2 regions of the Microbacterium bandirmense genome follow, and region 2 is predicted to be linked to the other one. Evidence: predicted binding sites of a transcription regulator. Region 2 holds the regulator's gene; the other holds the start of a gene.
The links. Region 2 encodes LexA, which represses DNA repair genes until DNA is damaged. Its sites were predicted from a motif close to TCGAACANNTGTTCGA; they were not measured.
Positions count from the first base shown of each region.

Region 1: recA (recombinase RecA) is a predicted target of LexA. The motif match lies at 6,611-6,626, and genes of this name have one in related genera.

Region 1 is NZ_JBBDGM010000020.1:27,620-37,599, reverse strand. Features, by position in the region: gene WDU99_RS16510 (class I SAM-dependent methyltransferase) at 1-33, shown strand, start outside; gene dapF (diaminopimelate epimerase) at 52-924, opposite strand; gene WDU99_RS16500 (GNAT family acetyltransferase) at 961-1,404, opposite strand; gene WDU99_RS16495 (dihydrofolate reductase family protein) at 1,401-1,946, opposite strand; gene miaA (tRNA (adenosine(37)-N6)-dimethylallyltransferase MiaA) at 2,001-2,909, opposite strand; gene miaB (tRNA (N6-isopentenyl adenosine(37)-C2)-methylthiotransferase MiaB) at 2,938-4,488, opposite strand; gene WDU99_RS16480 (regulatory protein RecX) at 4,566-5,288, opposite strand; gene recA (recombinase RecA) at 5,370-6,413, opposite strand; gene WDU99_RS16470 (DUF3046 domain-containing protein) at 6,676-6,897, opposite strand; gene WDU99_RS16465 (helix-turn-helix domain-containing protein) at 6,919-7,227, opposite strand; gene WDU99_RS16460 (CinA family protein) at 7,405-7,887, opposite strand; gene pgsA (CDP-diacylglycerol--glycerol-3-phosphate 3-phosphatidyltransferase) at 7,890-8,465, opposite strand; gene WDU99_RS16450 (DNA translocase FtsK) at 8,465-9,980, opposite strand, start outside.
Region 2 is NZ_JBBDGM010000006.1:24,300-34,279, reverse strand. Features, by position in the region: gene metE (5-methyltetrahydropteroyltriglutamate--homocysteine S-methyltransferase) at 1-1,734, shown strand, start outside; gene lexA (transcriptional repressor LexA) at 1,841-2,527, opposite strand; gene WDU99_RS08220 (LysM peptidoglycan-binding domain-containing protein) at 2,830-3,192, shown strand; gene WDU99_RS08215 (histidinol-phosphate transaminase) at 3,237-4,328, shown strand; gene hisB (imidazoleglycerol-phosphate dehydratase HisB) at 4,325-4,948, shown strand; gene hisH (imidazole glycerol phosphate synthase subunit HisH) at 4,945-5,577, shown strand; gene priA (bifunctional 1-(5-phosphoribosyl)-5-((5-phosphoribosylamino)methylideneamino)imidazole-4-carboxamide isomerase/phosphoribosylanthranilate isomerase PriA) at 5,670-6,416, shown strand; gene WDU99_RS08195 (SseB family protein) at 6,400-7,191, shown strand; gene WDU99_RS08190 (DUF1844 domain-containing protein) at 7,343-7,717, opposite strand; gene infC (translation initiation factor IF-3) at 7,965-8,588, shown strand; gene rpmI (50S ribosomal protein L35) at 8,663-8,860, shown strand; gene rplT (50S ribosomal protein L20) at 8,898-9,284, shown strand; gene WDU99_RS08170 (TrmH family RNA methyltransferase) at 9,377-9,980, shown strand, end outside.

The DNA of each region.
Region 1 (9,980 bases), on a different contig from region 2:
CCCCCGACCGAGCCGATCGACGTCGCCGAGTAGTCCGGCCGCTCACGCCGCTCAGGCGAGGTCGATGTCACCTCGATACACGAGCTGCGCGGGTCCGGAAAGGGCGACGTGCTCACCATCCGCGGCCGGGAACATGTTCACGCCCAGCACACCGCCGGGCACCACGACACGCCACTGGCTCGGTGCGCGCTCCCCCGCCCAGTGCCGCACCGCGAGCGCGGCCGCCGCCGCCCCCGTGCCGCAGCTGAGCGTCTCGCCGACGCCCCGCTCGTGCACGCGCATCCGCACGTGCCCGACGCCGTCGCGCACCAGCGGCTCGCCGGGCACAACGAACTCGACGTTCGCGCCGCCGATGGGCGCGGGCTCGAGCAGCGGAGATGGGTTCAGATCGAGATCGTCGAGCTCATCGTCGGATGCCAGCGCCACGACGACATGCGGATTGCCGACGTCCACGCCGAGCCCCGGACGTGCCACCGACAGACCCGCCGCGCGGGCGAGCGGCTCACCGCCGGCGAGCCGCCAGGGTCCGAGATCCACCTGGTATCCGGTGCCGCTGAGTGTGACGTCGCGCACGCCGGCTCGGGTGCCGATCCGCAGTGTCGATCCGGTCTCGAGCGCCGCGAGCCCCGCACGCAGCAGGTAATGCACGAAGACGCGGACACCGTTGCCGCACATCTGAGCCGGCGAGCCGTCGGCATTGCGATAGTCCATGAACCACTCGGCCGCCGGCTCTTCTGCGAGTGCGGCGGCACCCTCGTCGATCGCCGTCGAGCGCACCACGCGCAGCACACCGTCGGCGCCGACACCGAAGTTGCGGTCGCACAGCGCCTGCACCTGCTTCGAGGTGAGCTCCAGCATGCCGTCGACGTCCTCGATGATCACGAAGTCGTTGCCGGTGCCGTGCCCTTTGGTGAATGCGACCATGCGCCCCAGTCTATTCAGCGGATGCGCGGCGCCGGATCAGGCGACGGATTCGGCAGGAGCGTCGGCGATCAGCCGTTTGCCCGTCATGCCGATGTCGAACCGCTCGTAGCCGACTTGGTCGTAGAACGCGAAGACGATCTCGTTTCCCGGTCGCACCATCAACTGGACCTTCGGGCACCCCAGTGCGATCAGCCGGCGCTCCGCCTCCTCGACGAGCATCCGCCCGATCCCCTCACCGCGGCGACCGGCAGCAGTGGCGAGGTAGTACAGCCAGCCTCGGTGCCCGTCGTACCCGCCCATGACCGATCCGACGATGGTGCCGCCGTCTTCTGCCACGATGAGCAGTCCCGGCCAGACCGCCAGCATCCGCTGGATATCGGCGCGTGCGTCGTTCCATGGCCGGATCAGGCCGGCTTCGTCCCAGAGTGCGACGACGGGTTCTGTATCGGCTGCAGTGAAGGTCCTGATCTGCGTGGTCATGCGGTCCCGTCCTGCGCGCCGTTCAACACGCGGTAGCGCGTGCAGGCGAACGCCCGGTTGCGCGCAACGTCGATGAGTTCGAGATCGAGCCTACGGGGCAGCACGGGCGCGCCCGACCCGAGAATGACCGGAGCGTACTGCACCCATACCTCGTCGAGCAGGCCGGCGTCGGCGAACTGACCCGCCAGGTCTCCCCCGCCGACGATCCAGATGTCTCTGCCGTCGGCCGCCGTCACCATCTCGGCATGCACGTCACGCACATCGGCGCGAGTAACTTGCACCGGTGCGCCCTCGGGCAGTTCGAGATCACGATGCGAGAAGACCCACGTGGGCAGGGTGTAGCTCCATCCGCCGACATCGTTCGCCATCACCCATTCGAAGGTGTGCGAGCCCATCGCCATCGCGCCGAGCCCGGCGGCGAAGCCCGCATACGCCATCGGTCCGTTCTCGTCGATGTCCTGCTTCAGCAGCCAGTCCAGCGAGTGATCGGCGGTGGCGATGAAGCCGTCGAGGCTGGAGGCGGTGTAGTAGTGGGTGGTCATGTCCCCATCCTGCGCCTCACCGCCGACATTCGGACGCGCGGGGCTTCGGGCCGATCAGTGCAGCAGCATCCCGGCGTCCGCCGAGCCCGACTCCAGCCATTCGATGTCGGGGTAGCGCTTGAACCACGACACCTGCCGACGGGCATAGCGGCGCGTCAGCGCCTGCGTCTCGGCGATGGCATCCGACTCTGTCTTCTCACCCCGCAGCTGGGCGAGCGCCTGCGCGTACCCGATCGCGCGGGGGGCGGTGGCCCCGTCCTCGATGCCGCGCTCGCGCAGCGTTGCGACCTCATCGAGCATCCCGTCTCGCCACATCCGCTCGACGCGGCGATCGAGGCGCTCGACGAGGACGTCGCGCGGTGCGCCGAGGCCCACGATGCGGAGGGCTGGATGCCACGGCTCAGGCCGCTCGGGCAGCGCGGCGCCGTGGGTCGCTCCGCCCTGTTCCAGCACCTCGAGCGCGCGGATGATCCGGCGGCCGTTCCTGGGGTCGATGCGCGCGGCGGTGGCCGGATCCTGCTCGGTCAGTCTGGCGAGCAGCGCACCGGCACCGCGCTCGTCGAGTTCGGCTTCCAGACGCGCGCGCACGGTGGGGTCCCTGGGCGGGAACCGGAAGTCGAAGATCACGCTCGAGACGTAGAGTCCCGAGCCGCCGACGAGGATCGCGTCACCGCCGCGCGCATGGATCGCCTCGATCGCCGCGCGGGCCAGCGGCTGATACCACGCGACGGCGGCCTCGTCGGTGACGTCGCGGACGTCGAGGAGATGATGGGGGATGCCACGGCGCTCGCCGACCGGCAGCTTGGCCGTGCCGATGTCCATCCCCCGGTACAGCTGCATCGCGTCGGCGTTGACGATCTCGGCGGGGTTGCCGCGAGCCCGCAGCGCGTCGGCCAGGTCGAGCGACAGCTCGCTCTTGCCCGTGCCCGTCGCACCGACGACGGCCCAGACCCGCCCGGTCATCGCCGCCCGCCCGGCGTGTGCAGCGTCGTCACACCCCGACGCGCAGGGTCGGCAGGCCCAGCGACACCGCGCGCGGAGCGCCGTCAGCCGCCGCCGGTGCGGGTACGCCGCAGGTCTCGGCCTGCGCGCGATCCCAGGCGTCGCCCCCGCGGGTGCGGCGGATGCGCAGAGGCGCACCGGTGGGGTCGTCCGCCAGCAGGTGGAACGGCGCACCGTGCGTGATCTTCACGGTCACGACATCGCCCGGGCGAGGGAGCTCCGAACCCGGGGTGAGCTCGAAGTGCACCAGGCGGTTGTCTTCGGCACGGCCGGTGAGGCGGTGCGTCTCCGCATCCTTCTTGCCCTCGCCGACCGAGACCAGCACCTCGACCTCGCGGCCGACCTGCTTCTGATTCTCCTCCAGCGAGATCCGCTCCTGCAGCGCGATCAGGCGGTTGTAGCGCTCCTGCACGACCTCCTTGGGAACCTGGTTCTCCATGGTGGCCGCCGGCGTGCCCTCGCGGATCGAGTACTGGAAGGTGAATGCCCCCGAGAACCGGGACTGCTCGACGACGCGCATGGTGTCTTCGAAGTCCTCATCGGTCTCACCGGGGAACCCGACGATGATGTCGGTGGTGATCGCCGCGTGCGGGATGCGCTCGCGCACCTTCTCGATGATGCCGAGGTAGCGCGAGCTGCGGTACGAGCGACGCATGGCGCGCAGGATGCTGTCGCTGCCGGACTGCAGCGGCATGTGCAGCTGCGGCATGACGTTCGGCGTCTCGGCCATCGCATCGATGACGTCGTCGGTGAAGGCTGCGGGGTGGGGGCTGGTGAAGCGGATGCGCTCGAGACCCTCGATCTCGCCCGCGGCACGCAGCAGCTTGCTGAACGCCTCACGGTCGCCGAACTCGACGCCGTAGGAGTTCACGTTCTGCCCCAGCAGAGTCACCTCGATCGCGCCGTCCTCGACGAGCAGGCGGATCTCGTTGAGGATGTCGCCAGGACGCCGGTCCTTCTCCTTGCCGCGCAGACTCGGCACGATGCAGAACGTGCAGGTGTTGTTGCAGCCGACCGAGATCGACACCCAGCCGCTGTGCGCGGAGTCCCGCTTGGTGGGCAGAGTCGAGGGGAAGACCTCGAGCGACTCGAGGATCTCGAGCTCAGCCTCGCCGTTGTGACGCGCACGCTCGAGCAGCCCGGGCAGCGAGCCCATGTTGTGGGTGCCGAAGACGACGTCGACCCAGGGCGCCTTGTCGAGCACGGCCTGCTGATCCATCTGCGCGAGGCAGCCGCCGACGGCGATCTGCATGCCCTCGTGCTTGTCCTTGACCGACTTGAGGTGGCCGAGTGTGCCGTACAGCTTGCCTGCGGCGTTGTCGCGCACCGCGCAGGTGTTGATGATGACGATGTCTGCGTTCTCGCCAGCATCCGCCCGCACATACCCCGCGCTCTCCAGCGAGCCGGACAGCCGCTCGGAGTCGTGCACGTTCATCTGGCACCCGAAGGTGCGCACTTCGTACGAGCGGCGACGCCCGTCGGCGTGCGTCGCGGCTGCCGAGGGCGCGATGATCGTGGGTTCACTGCGCGGAGTAGTCATGGTGACAGCTATTCTACGAGCCGTCCGGCCCGGGCGCGCCGCCCGGCCGGAGTACCGACGCACCCACGCGTGGCGCATCAGTCGGAATCGACGAAGCGCACTCCCGATCGACCAGCCGATCCGCCGCCCGCCTCGCGCAGCGCGGTGCGTGCCGCGTTCATCGCGACGCCTCCCCCGTAGCCGCGACGGGCCAGCTGCCCGAGCAGGCGCCGCAGAGCCGTGTCGGGCTCGAGGCCGGTCATGCCGCGGGCCTTGCTGCGAGCGAACTCCAGCGCGCGCTCCGCATCGTCATCGGGCAGTTCGGAGAGGACATCGTCGATGATCTCACGCGGGATGCCCCGCTGCGACAGGGAGCGGGCGATCGCCACACGGCCTTGACCCTTGCGCTCCACACCGGAGGTGACGAGCAGCGTTGCGAGGGTGCGATCGTCGATGTAGCCGCGGGCCAGGAAGTCGTCGATCACGTCTTCGATACCGTCACGGTCCAGGTCGTTCTCGCGCAGCACGCTGCGAGCCTCGGCCACCGAGAGCGCCTTGGCGCGCAGTTTGCGCACGAGAGCCTGCTCGGCGCGCTCCCTGACCTGCTCGAGGTCGGGCGACATGCCCTCGTCTCCGCGCGCTTCGCCCTCGTCACCCGCGCGCTGAGCGTGGGCACGGAGCGCGACGGCCTGCTCGGCGTGTGCGAGAGCCGCCGCCGCCCGCGCCGCCGGATGAGTGGCGCTCGGCTCGCGTTCACTCGACGATCCGAAGAGCGGGATGACGGGGGCGAGGTGCTCGCCCCCGTCATCATCACGGTGCACAGGTCACCCCGGTTGTTGAGCGACGCCGAAACACGGTTGTTGAGCGATGCCGAAACACGGTTGTTGAGCGACGCCGAAACATCAGGCCGGGCGGCGCTCGGCCAGTTCGTCGGCGGGCGTCTCGGCCTTCACGCCGATGCCGAGCTTCTGCTTGATCTGCTCTTCGATGGCCAGCGCGATGTCATCGTTGGTGCGCAGGAAGTTGCGGGCGTTCTCCTTGCCCTGACCGAGCTGGTCACCGTCGTACGTGTACCAGGAGCCCGACTTCTTCACGATGCCGTGCTCGACGCCGAAGTCGATCAGGCTGCCCTCGCGGGAGATGCCGACACCGTAGAGGATGTCGAACTCGGCCTGCTTGAACGGCGGAGCCATCTTGTTCTTGACGACCTTGACCCTGGTACGGTTTCCGACCGCCTCGGTGCCGTCCTTCAGCGTCTCGATGCGACGGATGTCGAGGCGCACGGAGGCGTAGAACTTGAGCGCCTTTCCACCGGCCGTAGTCTCGGGAGACCCGAAGAATACGCCGATCTTCTCACGCAGCTGGTTGATGAAGATCGCCGTGGTCTTGGTCTGGTTCAGTCCACCGGTCAGCTTTCGCAGCGCCTGAGACATGAGGCGAGCCTGCAGACCGACGTGCGAGTCGCCCATCTCGCCCTTGATCTCGGCCTCGGGCACGAGGGCGGCGACGGAGTCGATGACGACCAGATCGATCGCCCCGGAGCGGATCAGCATGTCGGCGATCTCGAGCGCCTGCTCACCCGTGTCGGGCTGAGAGACCAGCAGCTGATCGATGTCGACGCCCAGCTTGCGCGCGTACTCGGGGTCGAGCGCGTGCTCCGCGTCGATGAAGGCGGCGATACCGCCGGCACGCTGCGCGTTGGCGATCGCGTGCAGGGTCAGCGTCGTCTTACCCGACGACTCCGGCCCGTAGATCTCGATGATGCGTCCGCGCGGCAGCCCCCCGATCCCGAGGGCGGAGTCCAGCGCGATGGATCCGGTCGAGATGACCTCGACCGGCGCGCGCTCGTCGCTGCCCAGCCGCATGATCGATCCCTTGCCGAACTGGCGCTCAATGTGTGCGAGGGCGGAATCCAGCGCCTTCTCGCGGTCGTCGGTGGATGGCATGACGTGCTCCTTGGTATCTCGAATGCTGCTGCCTGTAGGCTGTCGCGGCCTCCCCGGTGGGGTGACTCTCCGACAAGGCGCATGGCCCGAAGCCACGTCTCTCACGGTACGAGGGGCCACCGACATCGTGTCGGGAATCCCACGTTCTGTGGAGAGAGATCGCATCGAGACCACTTGTGCAGAACGATACGCGCACATCGAACACATTTTCGACGACACGCCGAATGCGATCGACGCAGATTCGATCAGCTCTCGCGTTCGATCAGCTCTCGCGCGGCTCGAGTCTTCCCACACCGTAGCGACGCTGGGCGGGCACGTCGGTCTCGGCGCACAGCGCCAGCCAGATCTCGCGTGGCGGCACGCCCGCATCGAGGGCGTCGCGCGCCGTCATGCCGAGGCCGCCCAGAACCAGGTCATGGGTGAGCGCATTCGCCCGTGCGCCGAACTCGTCGTCGACGGCGCGCAGGAACTCACTGCGTCGCATCAGATGCCCGGCTCCGTGCGATCAGTGCAGCGAGAGCTCAGGCTCGACCGAGGCCACGAGGTCGTCGGGAACGACATCCGGGAAGGAGCTGAGTCCCTCGAGCACCGAGATCCGGTCGCCGACCTCGCGCATGATCGTCGAGATGGGCACGTCGAGTGCTTCAGCAACCGAAGCGAGGATCTCGCTGGACGCTTCCTTCTGACCGCGCTCGACCTCGCTCAGGTAGCCGAGTGCGACCGAGGCCTTGCCTGCGACCTGGCGCAGCGTTCGTCCCTTCTGCAGGCGGAAGTCCCGCAGCACATCGCCGATCTCCTGTCTGACAAGGATCATCGGAACCTCCCCTCCAACACCTTCCCCGGATTCGCATCCGAGTGGATCGCCAGTCTAACCCCACTGGCTGCTGCTGAATCTACTGTTTCTGTCTGTGCCCACGGTGTGAGCGCTGCGGTTCGAGGAGTTCGCTGTCGTGTCATGCGCACATCCAGGTCAACCGCCGTGGAGCTCCCGCTATTCCCGCACCGCCTCGAGAACCGCCAGGATCGCGGCGTCCCGCGCCTGCTCGCGGATCTCGCCGCGGCTGCCCGGGAAGACGAAAGAGCGCACCGCGTGCGCGGTCGGCGTGACGACGCCGATGTGCACGGTTCCCACGGGCTGACCGTCGGGCGAGTCGGGTCCGGCGATTCCCGTGGTGCCGATGCCGACGTCGGCGGGGCGATCGCCGACGGCGACGGCCCGCCGCACACCATCGGCCATCTGCGCGGCGACATTAGGATGCACGGCGCCGGCTGCCTCGAGAAGCTGCGCGTCCACACCGAGCAGCGTGTGCTTGACCTCGCTCGCGTAGGAGACGATGCCGCCGAGCAGCACCTCTGACGCGCCCGGGACCGAGACGATCTCAGACGCGACGGCGCCCCCGGTCAGTGACTCCGCGACGCCCAGCGTCCACCCGCGAGCGCGCAGCGCGGCCACCAGCTCCGCGGCCACTGTCATCGTCATGCGCGTGACCGTGCGCCGCGCACCTGAGCGACCACGTAGTCGATCCCGCTGGCCACGGTGAGCACGAGCGCGGCGATCATCAGCACCTGGGTGACCACGACCCACGGTGTCAGGCCGATCAGCGTGTGCAGCGGCAGCAGGGCCCAACTCAGGGCGACACCCTGCACCACGGTCTTGACCTTGCCCATCCAGGCAGCGGCGACGACCTGCTCATGCACGATCGTGAACCGGTGGATCGTGATGCCCCACTCGCGGATCAGGATGATGATCACGATCCACCAGCCGACCTCGCCGAGGATCGCCAGGCCGAGAAAGCCCGCGCCGGTGAGCAGCTTGTCGGCGATCGGGTCCCAGAGCTTGCCGAAGTCGCTGACGATGTCGTATCTGCGGGCGAGGTACCCGTCGACCCAGTCGGTGGAGATGGCCACCACGAACAGCGCTCCGGCGATCCAGCGGAGGACGATGTCTCCGGCGCCGTAGGTGCCCGCGAAGAGCAGCATCACGAAGAAGACGATCGCCAGCGGGATGCGCGCGATCGTGATCGCGTTGGGGAGCTGCCGTGGGATCGCCATCAGTCGCGCCCCGTCAGGCCCCAGGCGTCCTCGTCGCCATCGTCGTCGCTCTCCACGACGGGAAGTCCTTCGAACTGCTGCTCGACGGGATCGGCGACGGGCGCCTGCGGTGCGGAGGAGGGCGTGCTGGCGGCGGGCGCATCGTCGCCCCGCAGCTTCGCGATCACGCTGGGCAGCTGCTCGGCAGTGACCAGCACATCGCGCGCCTTCGATCCCTCCGACGGACCGACGATCTCACGTGACTCGAGCAGGTCCATCAGACGCCCGGCCTTCGCGAAGCCCACGCGCAGCTTGCGCTGCAGCATCGAGGTCGAGCCGAACTGCGACGACACGATGAGCTCGGCAGCCGCGAGCAGCAGCTCGAGGTCATCCCCGATGTCCTCATCGACTTCCTTCTTCTTCGCTTCGGCGGACTCCTGCACATCGGGCCGGTACTCCGGACGCGCCTGCTGCGTGACGTGCTTGACGACGGCGGAGATCTCGCTCTCGTCGACCCACGCGCCCTGCAGCCGGAACGGCTTCGACGATCCCATCGGGGAGAACAGCGCGTCACCCTGGCCGATGAGCTTGTCGGCGCCGGGGGAGTCGAGGATCACCCGGCTGTCGGTGACGCTGGTGACCGCGAACGCCAGACGCGAGGGCACGTTTGCCTTGATCAGACCGGTGACGACGTCGACGCTGGGTCGCTGGGTGGCGAGCACGAGGTGGATGCCCGATGCGCGCGCCAGCTGGGTGATGCGCACGATCGAGTCCTCGACGTCGCGCGGAGCGACCATCATCAGATCGGCGAGCTCGTCGACGACGACCAGCAGGTAGGGGTACGGCTTGAGCACGCGCTCACTGCCCACGGGCACCTCGACCTCGCCGGCGCGCACGGCCTTGTTGAAGTCGTCGATGTGACGGAAGCCGAACGACGCGAGGTCGTCGTAACGCATGTCCATCTCCTTCACGACCCACTGCAGCGCCTCGGCCGCCTTCTTGGGGTTCGTGATGATCGGCGTAATCAGGTGCGGCACGCCGGCGTAGCTGGTCAGCTCCACGCGCTTCGGGTCGATCAGCACCATGCGCACATCCGCCGGGCGTGCCCGCATCAGCAGGCTCGTGATCATCGAGTTGACGAAGCTCGACTTACCCGACCCTGTGGAACCGGCGACCAGCAGGTGCGGCATCTTGGCGAGGTTGGCCACGACGATGTTGCCGCCGACGTCCTTGCCGACGCCGATGGTGAGCGGGTGCGTGCTCTTCTGCGCCGCAGCTGAGCGAAGCACGTCACCGAGCGCCACAGTCTCCTTGTCGACGTTGGGGATCTCGATGCCGATGGCGCTCTTGCCGGGGATCGGCGAGAGGATGCGCACGTCGTTGGAGGCCACGGCGTAGGCGAAGTTGTTGCTCAGCTGGGTGATCTTCTCGACCTTGACGCCGTGGCCGACCTCGATCTCGTACTGCGTCACGGTGGGACCGCGCGAGAAGCCCGTGACCTTGGCATCCACCTTGAACTGGGTGAGCACGCTGGTG
Region 2 (9,980 bases):
GTGCTGCCGGTGTACGTCGAGCTGCTCGGCCGGCTGAAGGCCGCGGGCGCGGACTGGGTGCAGCTCGACGAGCCCGCGCTGGTGAGCGAGTCGCTGCCGGCCGACCCGGCGACGCTGGCGGATGCCGCACATCGCGCCCTCGCCGTGCTGGGCGCCGAGTCGGAGCGTCCGTCGATCCTCGTCGCCGCGCCCTACGCGGCGCTCGGTGACACGCTCGCCGTGCTGGCTGCCGCGCCCATCGAGGCGATCGCGATCGACCTGGTGCGCGGTGGCGTGCCGGCCGCGCTCCCCGAACTCGGTGAGAAGACGCTCGTCGGCGGTGTGATCGACGGGCACAACATCTGGCGCGGCGACCTCGCCGGCGCCTTCGGCAAGCTCGAGCAGCTGCGTGCCCTCGGCGCCGTATCGGTCGCCGCCTCGACCTCGACGTCGCTGCTGCACGTGCCGCACGATGTCAGCGACGAGAGCCTGCTCGATGACCGTCTGGTGTCGTGGCTCGCCTTCGCCGACCAGAAGGTCGGCCAGGTCGTCACCCTCGCCGCCGGGCTCGCACAGGGTGCGGATGCCATCGCCGAGGAGCTGCAGGCGGCGTCGTCCGCACTCGCCGACCGTCGGGATGCGCCGGGCGTTCGCGACGGCGCCGTGCGCGGGCGCACGCTGGCGGATGCCGATTTCGCACGCGCACCCTATGAGGCGCGCGAGGAGGCGCAGCGGGCGCTGGGCCTGCCGGCGCTGCCGCTGACCACCATCGGATCGTTCCCGCAGACCGGCGACATCCGCCGCGCCCGCGCGCAGTTCACTCGCGGCGAGCTGCCCGCCGACGACTACGAGGACTTCCTCAAGCGCGAGATCGACAGCGTCGTCGCGCTGCAGGAGGATCTGGGCCTCGATGTGCTCGTGCACGGCGAGCCCGAGCGCAACGACATGGTGCAGTACTTCGCCGAGAACCTCGACGGCTTCGCGGTGACCCAGCACGGCTGGGTGCAGTCCTACGGATCGCGCGCCACGCGTCCGTCGATCCTGTGGGGCGACGTGTCGCGTCCTGCGCCCATCACCGTGTCGTGGGCGTCGTACGCGCAGTCGCTGAGCGTGAAGCCGGTCAAGGGCATGCTGACCGGCCCGGTGACGATCCTCGCGTGGTCGTTCGTGCGCGACGACCAGCCCCTGGGCGAGACGGCCAACCAGGTCGCCCTCGCGCTGCGCGACGAGATCGGCGACCTGGAGGCGGCCGGCATCGGCATCATCCAGGTCGATGAGCCGGCGCTGCGCGAACTGCTGCCGCTGAAGAGCATCGACCAGCCGGCATACCTCGACTGGTCGGTCGGCTCGTTCCGTCTCGCCACCGGCGGTGCGGCGGCCGCCACCCAGATCCACACGCACCTCTGCTACTCGGAGTTCGGCGTCGTCATCGACGCGATCCGCGCGCTGGATGCCGACGTCACCTCGATCGAGGCCGCTCGCAGCCGGATGGACGTGGTCGACGACATCGCTGCGAACGGATTCGATCACGGCATCGGCCCTGGAGTCTACGACATCCACTCGCCGCGGGTTCCCGGCGTGGACGAGATCGAGGTGCTGCTGCGTCGCGCCGTCGACGCGCTGCCCGTGCGCCAGCTCTGGGTCAACCCCGACTGCGGGCTGAAGACCCGCGGCTACGACGAGACGGTCGCCTCGCTGCGCAACATCGTCGAGGCCACCCGCCGCGTGCGTGAGGACGTGTCGGTCGCGGTCTGAGCCGCGCATACGCGAGGCGATATCCACCGACGCCCCCTCGCACCGTCGACGCCCCCTCCCAGATGCGCATCTGGAAGGGGGCGTCGGCGTTCAGAGGGGGCGTGGATCAGACCGCGCGCAGCACCGCCACGACCTTGCCGAGCACCACGGCATCGTCGCCCAGGATCGGCTCGAAGGCGGAGTTGCGGGGGAGCAGCCAGGTGTGGCCATCGCGCTGGCGGAACGTCTTGACCGTGGCCTCGCCGTCGATCATGGCGGCCACGATCTCGCCGTTCTCGGCGGTGTTCTGTGTGCGCACCACGACCCAGTCCCCGTCGCAGATCGCGGCATCGATCATCGACTCGCCGCTGACCTTGAGCATGAACAGGTCGCCCTTGCCCACCAGCTGGCGCGGCAGCGGGAAGATCTCGTCGACCTGCTGGTCGGCGGTGATCGGCACCCCGGCGGCGATCTGACCGACCAGGGGCACGAGCGCGGCGTCGCCGACGGTCGGCGAGGTGTCGGCGGGGTTCTCGGTGCCGGAGCCCGGCAGGTCGATCAGCACCTCCATGGCCCGCGTCTTGCCCGGGTCGCGGCGCAGGTAGCCGCTGAGCTCGAGCTGGCCGAGCTGATGGGTCACGCTGGAGAGTGACTTCAGGCCGACGGCGTCGCCGATCTCGCGCATGCTCGGCGGGTAGCCGTGCCGGGCGATCGACGTCTGGATCACCTCGAGGATCGCCATCTGCTTGGCGCTGAGATTCTTGCGACGCCGTGTGCGCGGAGCCTCGGATGCGGGGGCGGGGGTGTCGCTCATCGGTGCTCCTTCGTGCGTTCCTGCCGGTGCGGGAACCGCGGCTGCGCGGCGTTCCGGTTCGAATGTCGGTGGCCCATGGTGGGCTGTCTTCATCGAAACCGTATCCGAGAACATGCCCGAATCGGAAGATCTGTTCGAGCGTGTCGACAAAGTCACGGGTGTGGTTTCGAAGAAGTCTTGACAGATGTTCGATATCGAAGATAAGTTCGGTACGTAGCTTCGCATCCGGCATCCCCGGCCGGATGCCGGATGCGAAAGCTGTACCACTTCCACCCCATGGCGGGGAGAGCAGAGGAGTCACCATGAGCACGATCGGAATCCAGGCGACGACGAGCCGACCGGTCCCGATGGCCACCCGGCTGCGGATCACCGCCCGTGGTCGCCGGGTGCTCGCGGTGGCGGCGGCCCTTCCCGTCGCGGTGGGCATCGCCTTCTCAGTGCTCGCCGGCGGTTCGGCGCTCGCGTCCGGCTCTCACAGCGAGCCGGTCTCGTTCGAGTCGGTCACCGTGCTGCCGGGTGACAGCCTGTGGTCGATCGCCGCTGAAGCGGCACCCGGCGCAGACCCGCGCGTGGTCATCGAAGACATCAAGCGCCTGAACAACCTCAGCTCCGGTGCGATCCAGGTCGGTGCCGAGATCTCCATTCCCACCGCCTACACGAGCTGACGCCCGGCGTCATCGAGCCTCCACTCACGGCCACCCGCTCTACGATGGGAAGGGTGACCTCCCTCGATGAGCTGCCCCTCCGCGATGACCTTCGCGGACTCACTCCCTACGGCGCCCCGCAGGCTCCTCTGCCCGTCGCGCTGAACGTGAACGAGAACACGCATCCGGTTCCCGATGAGGTCGCCAGTGACATCCTCGATGACATCGCCCTCGCTCTGCGCGATGTCAACAGGTACCCCGACCGCGAGTTCACGGCGCTCCGCGAGGGATTCGCCGAGTACCTCGGACACGGGTTGACCGCCGATCAGATCTGGGCGGGCAACGGGTCCAACGAAGTGCTGCAGCACATCATGCAGGCCTTCGCCGGACCCGGACGCACGGTGTTCGGGTTCGCGCCGACCTACTCGATGTACCCGCTGATCGCCCAGGGCACCGGTGCGAGCTGGGTGGCCGGCACTCGCGACGACGACTACTCGCTGAGTCCCGACGATGCTGCGGCACAGGTGGCCGCCGCGGATCCGGACGTCGTCATGGTGTGCGCACCCAACAACCCCACGGGCACCCCGCTCGGGCTCGACGTGATCGAGGCCGTGTACGAGGCCGCGCGCGGGGTCGTGATCGTCGACGAGGCCTACTTCGAGTTCGCCCCCCACGAGGCGGTATCGGCGGTGACCCTGCTGCACGGTCGCCCACGGCTGGCGGTTTCGCGCACGATGAGCAAGGCCTTCGCGTTCGCGGGCGCCCGCGTCGGCTACGTCGCAGCGGACCCGGCCTTCATCGACGCGCTGCGCCTGGTGCGGCTGCCCTACCACCTCAGTGCCCTGACTCAGGCCGCCGCCCTGGCAGCGCTCCGCAACTCCGACACGATGCTGCGCATGGTCGACGAGATCGTCGAGCAGCGCGACCGCATCTCGGCCACGCTCGAAGCGCTCGGTTTCACGCCGCACGAGTCGTGGTCGAACTTCGTGCTCTTCGGCGGGGTCGATGACCCGCCCGCACTCTGGCGCGCTCTGTACGAGCGCGGTGTGCTGATCCGTGATGTCGGCATCCCCGGACACCTGCGCGTCTCGGCAGGAACCGAGGCCGAGACCAGCGCCTTTCTCGAAGCCCTCGCATCGATAGGATCCCACTCATGAGCGACTCCCGCACCGCCCCGCAGCCGCGTACCGCGCAGCGCACCCGCAGCACGTCCGAGTCGACCGTCGAGGTGCAGGTGAACCTCGACGGAACGGGCCGGACCGACATCAACACCTCGGTGCCCTTCTTCGACCACATGCTCACCGCGTTCGCAAAGCACTCGCTCACCGATCTCACCGTCCGGGCCAAGGGCGACACGCACATCGACGCCCACCACACCGTCGAGGACATCTCGATCGTGCTCGGACAGGCCATCCGCGATGCCCTCGGTGACAAGGCGGGCATCTCGCGGTACGGCGACGCACTGGTGCCCCTGGACGAAGCCCTCGCGCAGGCCGTCGTCGACATCTCGGGTCGCCCCTTCCTGGTGCACGATGGCGAACCGGCCGGCTTCGAGTTCCACCTCATCGGCGGCCACTTCACCGGCTCGCTCGTCCGCCACGTGTTCGAGGCGATCACGCTGAACGCCGGGCTCACGGTGCACGTGCGCGTGCTCGGCGGGCGTGACCCGCACCACATCGCCGAGGCCGAGTTCAAGGCGTTCGCCCGTGCCTTCCGGCAGGCGAAGGCCATCGACCCACTGGTCGAGGGCATCCCCTCCACCAAGGGAGCGCTGTGAGCGCTCCCCGCGTCGCCGTCTTCGACTACGAGTCTGGCAACGTCCACTCGGCGGTGAAGGCCCTCGCAGCCGCCGGTGCCGAGGTCGAGCTCACCCGTGACCGCGGTCGCGCCCTCGAGGCCGATGGGCTCGTCGTGCCGGGCGTCGGGGCGTTCGCCGCTGTGCGAGACGCCCTGATCGCCCACGGCGGCGACGAGATCGTCGACCGCAGACTGGCGGGCGGGCGTCCCGTGCTCGGCATCTGCGTCGGCATGCAGATCATGTTCGAGCGCGGAGTCGAGCGCGGTCACGACGTCGAGGGACTGGGGGAGTGGCCGGGCACCGTCACCGAACTCGACGCACCGGTGCTGCCGCACATGGGCTGGAACACGGTCGAGCCGGGCGAGGGCACGGTGCTGTTCCGCGGCATCGAGCAGGAGCGCTTCTACTTCGTGCACTCCTACGCGGCCAAGACCTGGGAACTCGACGTGATCCCGCCGTTCCCGCAGCCCGCGGTCACCTACGCCACGCACGGCGAGCGCTTCATCGCGGCCGTCGAGAACGGGCCGCTGTCGGCGACCCAGTTCCACCCCGAGAAGTCCGGCGACGCCGGCATCCGCCTGCTGCGCAACTGGGTCGAAGCGCTCTGACAAGCGCAACATGGTTTGAGCGCAGCGCCGACCCGGACTACTCTCGACTCTCGTGCCCACTCGGGCCGTCGTCACCCCTCTTCAAGGAAGACATGAACGATTTCGCACAGTCACCTGCCCTGATCCTGCTGCCCGCCGTTGATGTCGCGGGCGGAAAGGCGGTGCGACTCACCCAGGGCGAGGCCGGCACCGAGACCAACTACGGCGATCCCGTCGACGCGGCCGGCGAGTTCGTCGACGCAGGCGCCCAGTGGATCCACCTCGTCGACCTCGATGCGGCATTCGGACGCGGCAGCAACACGGCCATCCTGCGCAAGGTCATCAAGCAGTACCGTGGCGTGAACGTCGAGCTTTCCGGTGGGATCCGCGACGACGCCTCGCTCGAGGCGGCGCTCGAGTCGGGCGCGGCGCGCATCAACCTGGGCACCGCGGCACTCGAGAACCCCGAGTGGGCGGCCGACGTGATCAGCCGCTACGGCGAGGCTGTGGCGGTCGGGCTCGACGTGCGCGGTACGACGCTCGCGGCCCGCGGCTGGACCAAGGAGGGCGGCGACATCTGGGAGGTGCTCGAGCGCCTCGAAGAGGCCGGGTGCAGCCGCTACGTCGTCACCGACGTCACCAAGGACGGCACACTGCGCGGCCCGAACCTCGATCTGCTGCGCGAGATCACCTCGCGCACCCCGAAGCCGGTGATCGCCTCGGGTGGTGTCTCGAACCTCGACGACATCGCCGCCCTGCGCGAGCTCGTGCCGCTGGGCGTCGAGGGCGCGATCGTCGGCAAGGCGCTCTACGCCGGTCAGTTCACGCTGGCTGAGGCACTGGATGTCGCAGGGGACTGACGACGCCTGCGACCGCGGGGCGAACACGGCCGATTCCGCCGGTGTCCCCTGGGAGGGGCGCAGCTTCGAGGCGAACCCGAATGCGGGGGACGACGGCTCCGCCGACCCCGCGCTGCTCGCGGCCCTGGTGCGCTTCCGTGCCGGCAAGGGTTCCCAGGTCGAGGTCGTCGACGCGTTCCGCCGTGCCCGCGTGCTCGTGCCGCTCGTCGCCGAGAAGGGTGATGAGGGTGTCGGGCCCACCGGCCTGAAGGTCGACAAGAGCCAGGAGCTGTCGATCGTCACCGTCGCAGCCCCGGACGGTCGGCGCGTGCAGCCGGTGTTCTCGTCGGTCGACACGATGCGGCGATGGAATGCCCTGGCGCGGCCGATCCCGGTCGAGGCGGTGCGGGTCGCGCTGTCGGCCTCCGGTGAGGAGACCGACCTGATCGTGCTCGATCCGGCATCCGACACCGAGTTCGTGCTGCGGCGGCCTGCGGTCTGGGCGATCGCGCAGGGTCAGCCCTGGGAGCCGAGCTTCCTCTCGCCCGAGGTCTTCACGGCGCTGCACGAGAGCATCGGCCAGGAGATGGCGGTGATCGACGTGTCGGTCTCGGCCGGTGATCCGGATGCCCGCATGCGCGGTCCCGAGCTGATCGTCACCCTCGAGCTGATCGACGGCCTCGACCGCGAGACCCTCGACGCCGTGCTCGCACGGCTCGCCCAGCGCTGGGCGGCGGATGACCGCATGGCCGTGCTGGTCGACTCGCTGACGGTGAAGCTCACCCGCTCCGCCTGACCTCTCTTCCTCACTTCTCATTCAAAGGTCAACCTGAGACGCAAGGCGGAGGGAAGGTTCCCGGAGCGAGCATCGGGGAGGGACCCGCGAAGCGGGAGGGGTACCCGCTCTGCGAGCGCAGGGATCCTTCCCGCAGCCGGCTCTCAGTGCCTCAGTTGACCGGCCCGGTCCACTTCTCGCCGGGGCCCTGGCCGATGGCATCCGGGATCGACGACGCCTCGCGGAACGCGAGCTGCAGTGAGCGCAGGCCGTCGCGCAGGGGAGCGGCATGGGCGCTGCTGATCTCGGGGGCGCCGGCGGTGATGAGCCCGGCCAGGGCGTTGATCAGCTTGCGCGCCTCGTCGAGATCGAGCTGGTTGTCGGGGTCGTCGGCCAGGCCCAGCTTGACGGCGGCGGCGCTCATCAGGTGCACGGCCGTCGTGGTGATCACTTCGACGGCGGGAACGTCGGCGATGTCGCGGCTTGCCGCGTTCGCGGCGCGCTCCTGCTGTTCCCAGGTCTCGTGGCGGTGGTCGTCAGCAGGAATCGTCACTTCGGGGTGCTTTCTGGTAGACTTCTGCGGGCTCCGGAGCTTTCTGCTCCGGTACGAAAGAGGATCGAATCCCACCCGCGCTTGCCGTTCCAGGCTACCGGGTTCTGCACCCCGCCGGATTCCGGTGGAAAGGGTGTGTAAGCCGGTGCTTCTCATGCATCGGCGGGTGGGGAGAACTCCGACTTCGCCCGAGACGCACAAAGCGGATCGGTGGCCGAAACCCACGTCTAAGGAGCTCCGCATCAGCGATCCCCGTACCAATGAGCGCATCCGCGTCCCCGAGGTCCGCCTCGTCGGCCCCGCGGGTGAGCAGATCGGCGTTGTCCGCATCGAGGCAGCGCTGCGTCTGGCCCAGGAAGCCGACCTCGACCTCGTCGAGGTGGCGCCCAACTCCAAGCCGCCCGTGGTCAAGATCATGGACTACGGCAAGTTCAAGTACGAGGCCGCGCAGAAGGCCAAGGAAGCGCGCCGCAACCAGGCGAACACCATCCTCAAGGAGGTCCGCTTCCGCCTGAAGATCGAGGCCCACGACTACACGACCAAGCTCAAGCGCGCCGAGGGCTTCCTCAAGGCGGGCGACAAGGTCAAGGCCATGATCCTGTTCCGCGGACGTGAGCAGTCGCGCCCCGAGCAGGGCGTGCGTCTGCTGCGCAAGTTCGCCGAGGACGTCGCCGAGTTCGGCACGGTCGAGTCGAACCCGACCATCGACGGCCGAAACATGGTGATGGTCGTCGCGCCGCTGAAGAACAAGTCCGAGGCCAAGGCAGAGCAGAACGCCGTCCGCTCCGCCAACAAGCAGGCAGCCCGCGATGCGAAGTCCGCCGCGCAGGGCGGCGACGCCGCCAAGGACGAATCCGCCGCCTGAGCGGCCCCCCAGTCTCCCGCTTGCGAGCGGGTATCCACCGTCGCCCGCCAGGGCGCCACACGAAGGAAGAGAAGATGCCGAAGCAGAAGACCCACTCGGGTGCGAAGAAGCGCTTCAAGATCACCGGCAGCGGAAAGCTGAAGAAGCAGCAGGCCGGTATGCGCCACAACCTCGAGCACAAGTCGAGCCGTCGCACCCGTCGCCTGAACCAGGACCAGGTGCTCTCGAAGGCCGACTCCAAGGTCGCGAACAAGCTTCTCGGTCGCGGCTGAGCGCCCGGACTGAACGTACGAAGAGGAATACACGAAAATGGCTAGAGTCAAGCGGGCCGTAAACGCCCAGAAGAAGCGTCGCGTCATCCTGGAACGCGCCTCGGGTTACCGTGGCCAGCGTTCGCGTCTGTACCGCAAGGCGAAGGAGCAGGTCACCCACTCGCTCGTCTACGCGTACCGTGACCGTCGCAAGCGCAAGGGCGACTTCCGTCGTCTGTGGATCCAGCGCATCAACGCCGCTGCCCGCCAGAACGGCATCACGTACAACCGCTTCATGCAGGGTCTGGGCCTGGCCGGTGTGCAGGTCGACCGCCGCATGCTCGCCGAGCTCGCCGTGACCGACGCCGCCGCGTTCGCGTCGCTGGTCGAGACCGCGAAGCAGGCGCTGCCCTCGGACGTCAACGCTCCGAAGTCGGCCGCCTGATCGGTTCGCTCTCCGGAAACGGGCGTCTCCCTGCGGGGAGGCGCCCGTTTCGCATCCCCGGATCGGGGTCATCGCGCCGATAGACTGGCCCCGTGCTGGAGAATCCTCGCTCACCCCGCGTCCGTGCCGTCGCCAAGCTGTCCAAGCGCAGCGCCCGCACCGAGACCGGGCTGTTCCTGCTCGAGGGGCCGCAGGCGGTCCGCGAGGCGCTGCGCTATCTGCCCGAGGCGATCGTCGAGCTGTTCGCGACGCCGACGAGCTGGGAGAAGCACGCCGACGTGCGCGACCTCGCGGCGGACGCCGACCTCGAGGTGCAGTACGTGACCGAGGACGTCCTCTCGGCGATGGCCGACACGGTCACCCCGCAGGGGCTCGTCGCCGTGGCGAGGCAGACGCCGACCGCGGTGAAGGACATCTTCGCGGCATCCCCGACGCTCATCGCGATCTGCGAGGAGGTGCGCGATCCCGGCAACCTCGGCACGATCATCCGCGCCGCGGACGCGGCGGGGGCGGATGCCGTCGTGCTCACCGGCCGCACCGTCGATCCGTACAACCCGAAGGTCGTCCGCTCCACGACCGGATCGCTGTTCCACCTGCCGATCTCGGTGGGCGGCGAGCTCGACGACGTGGTCACCCGTGCGCACGCCGCGGGCATGCAGGTGCTGGCCGCCGATGTGCAGGGCGACGATCTGCTCG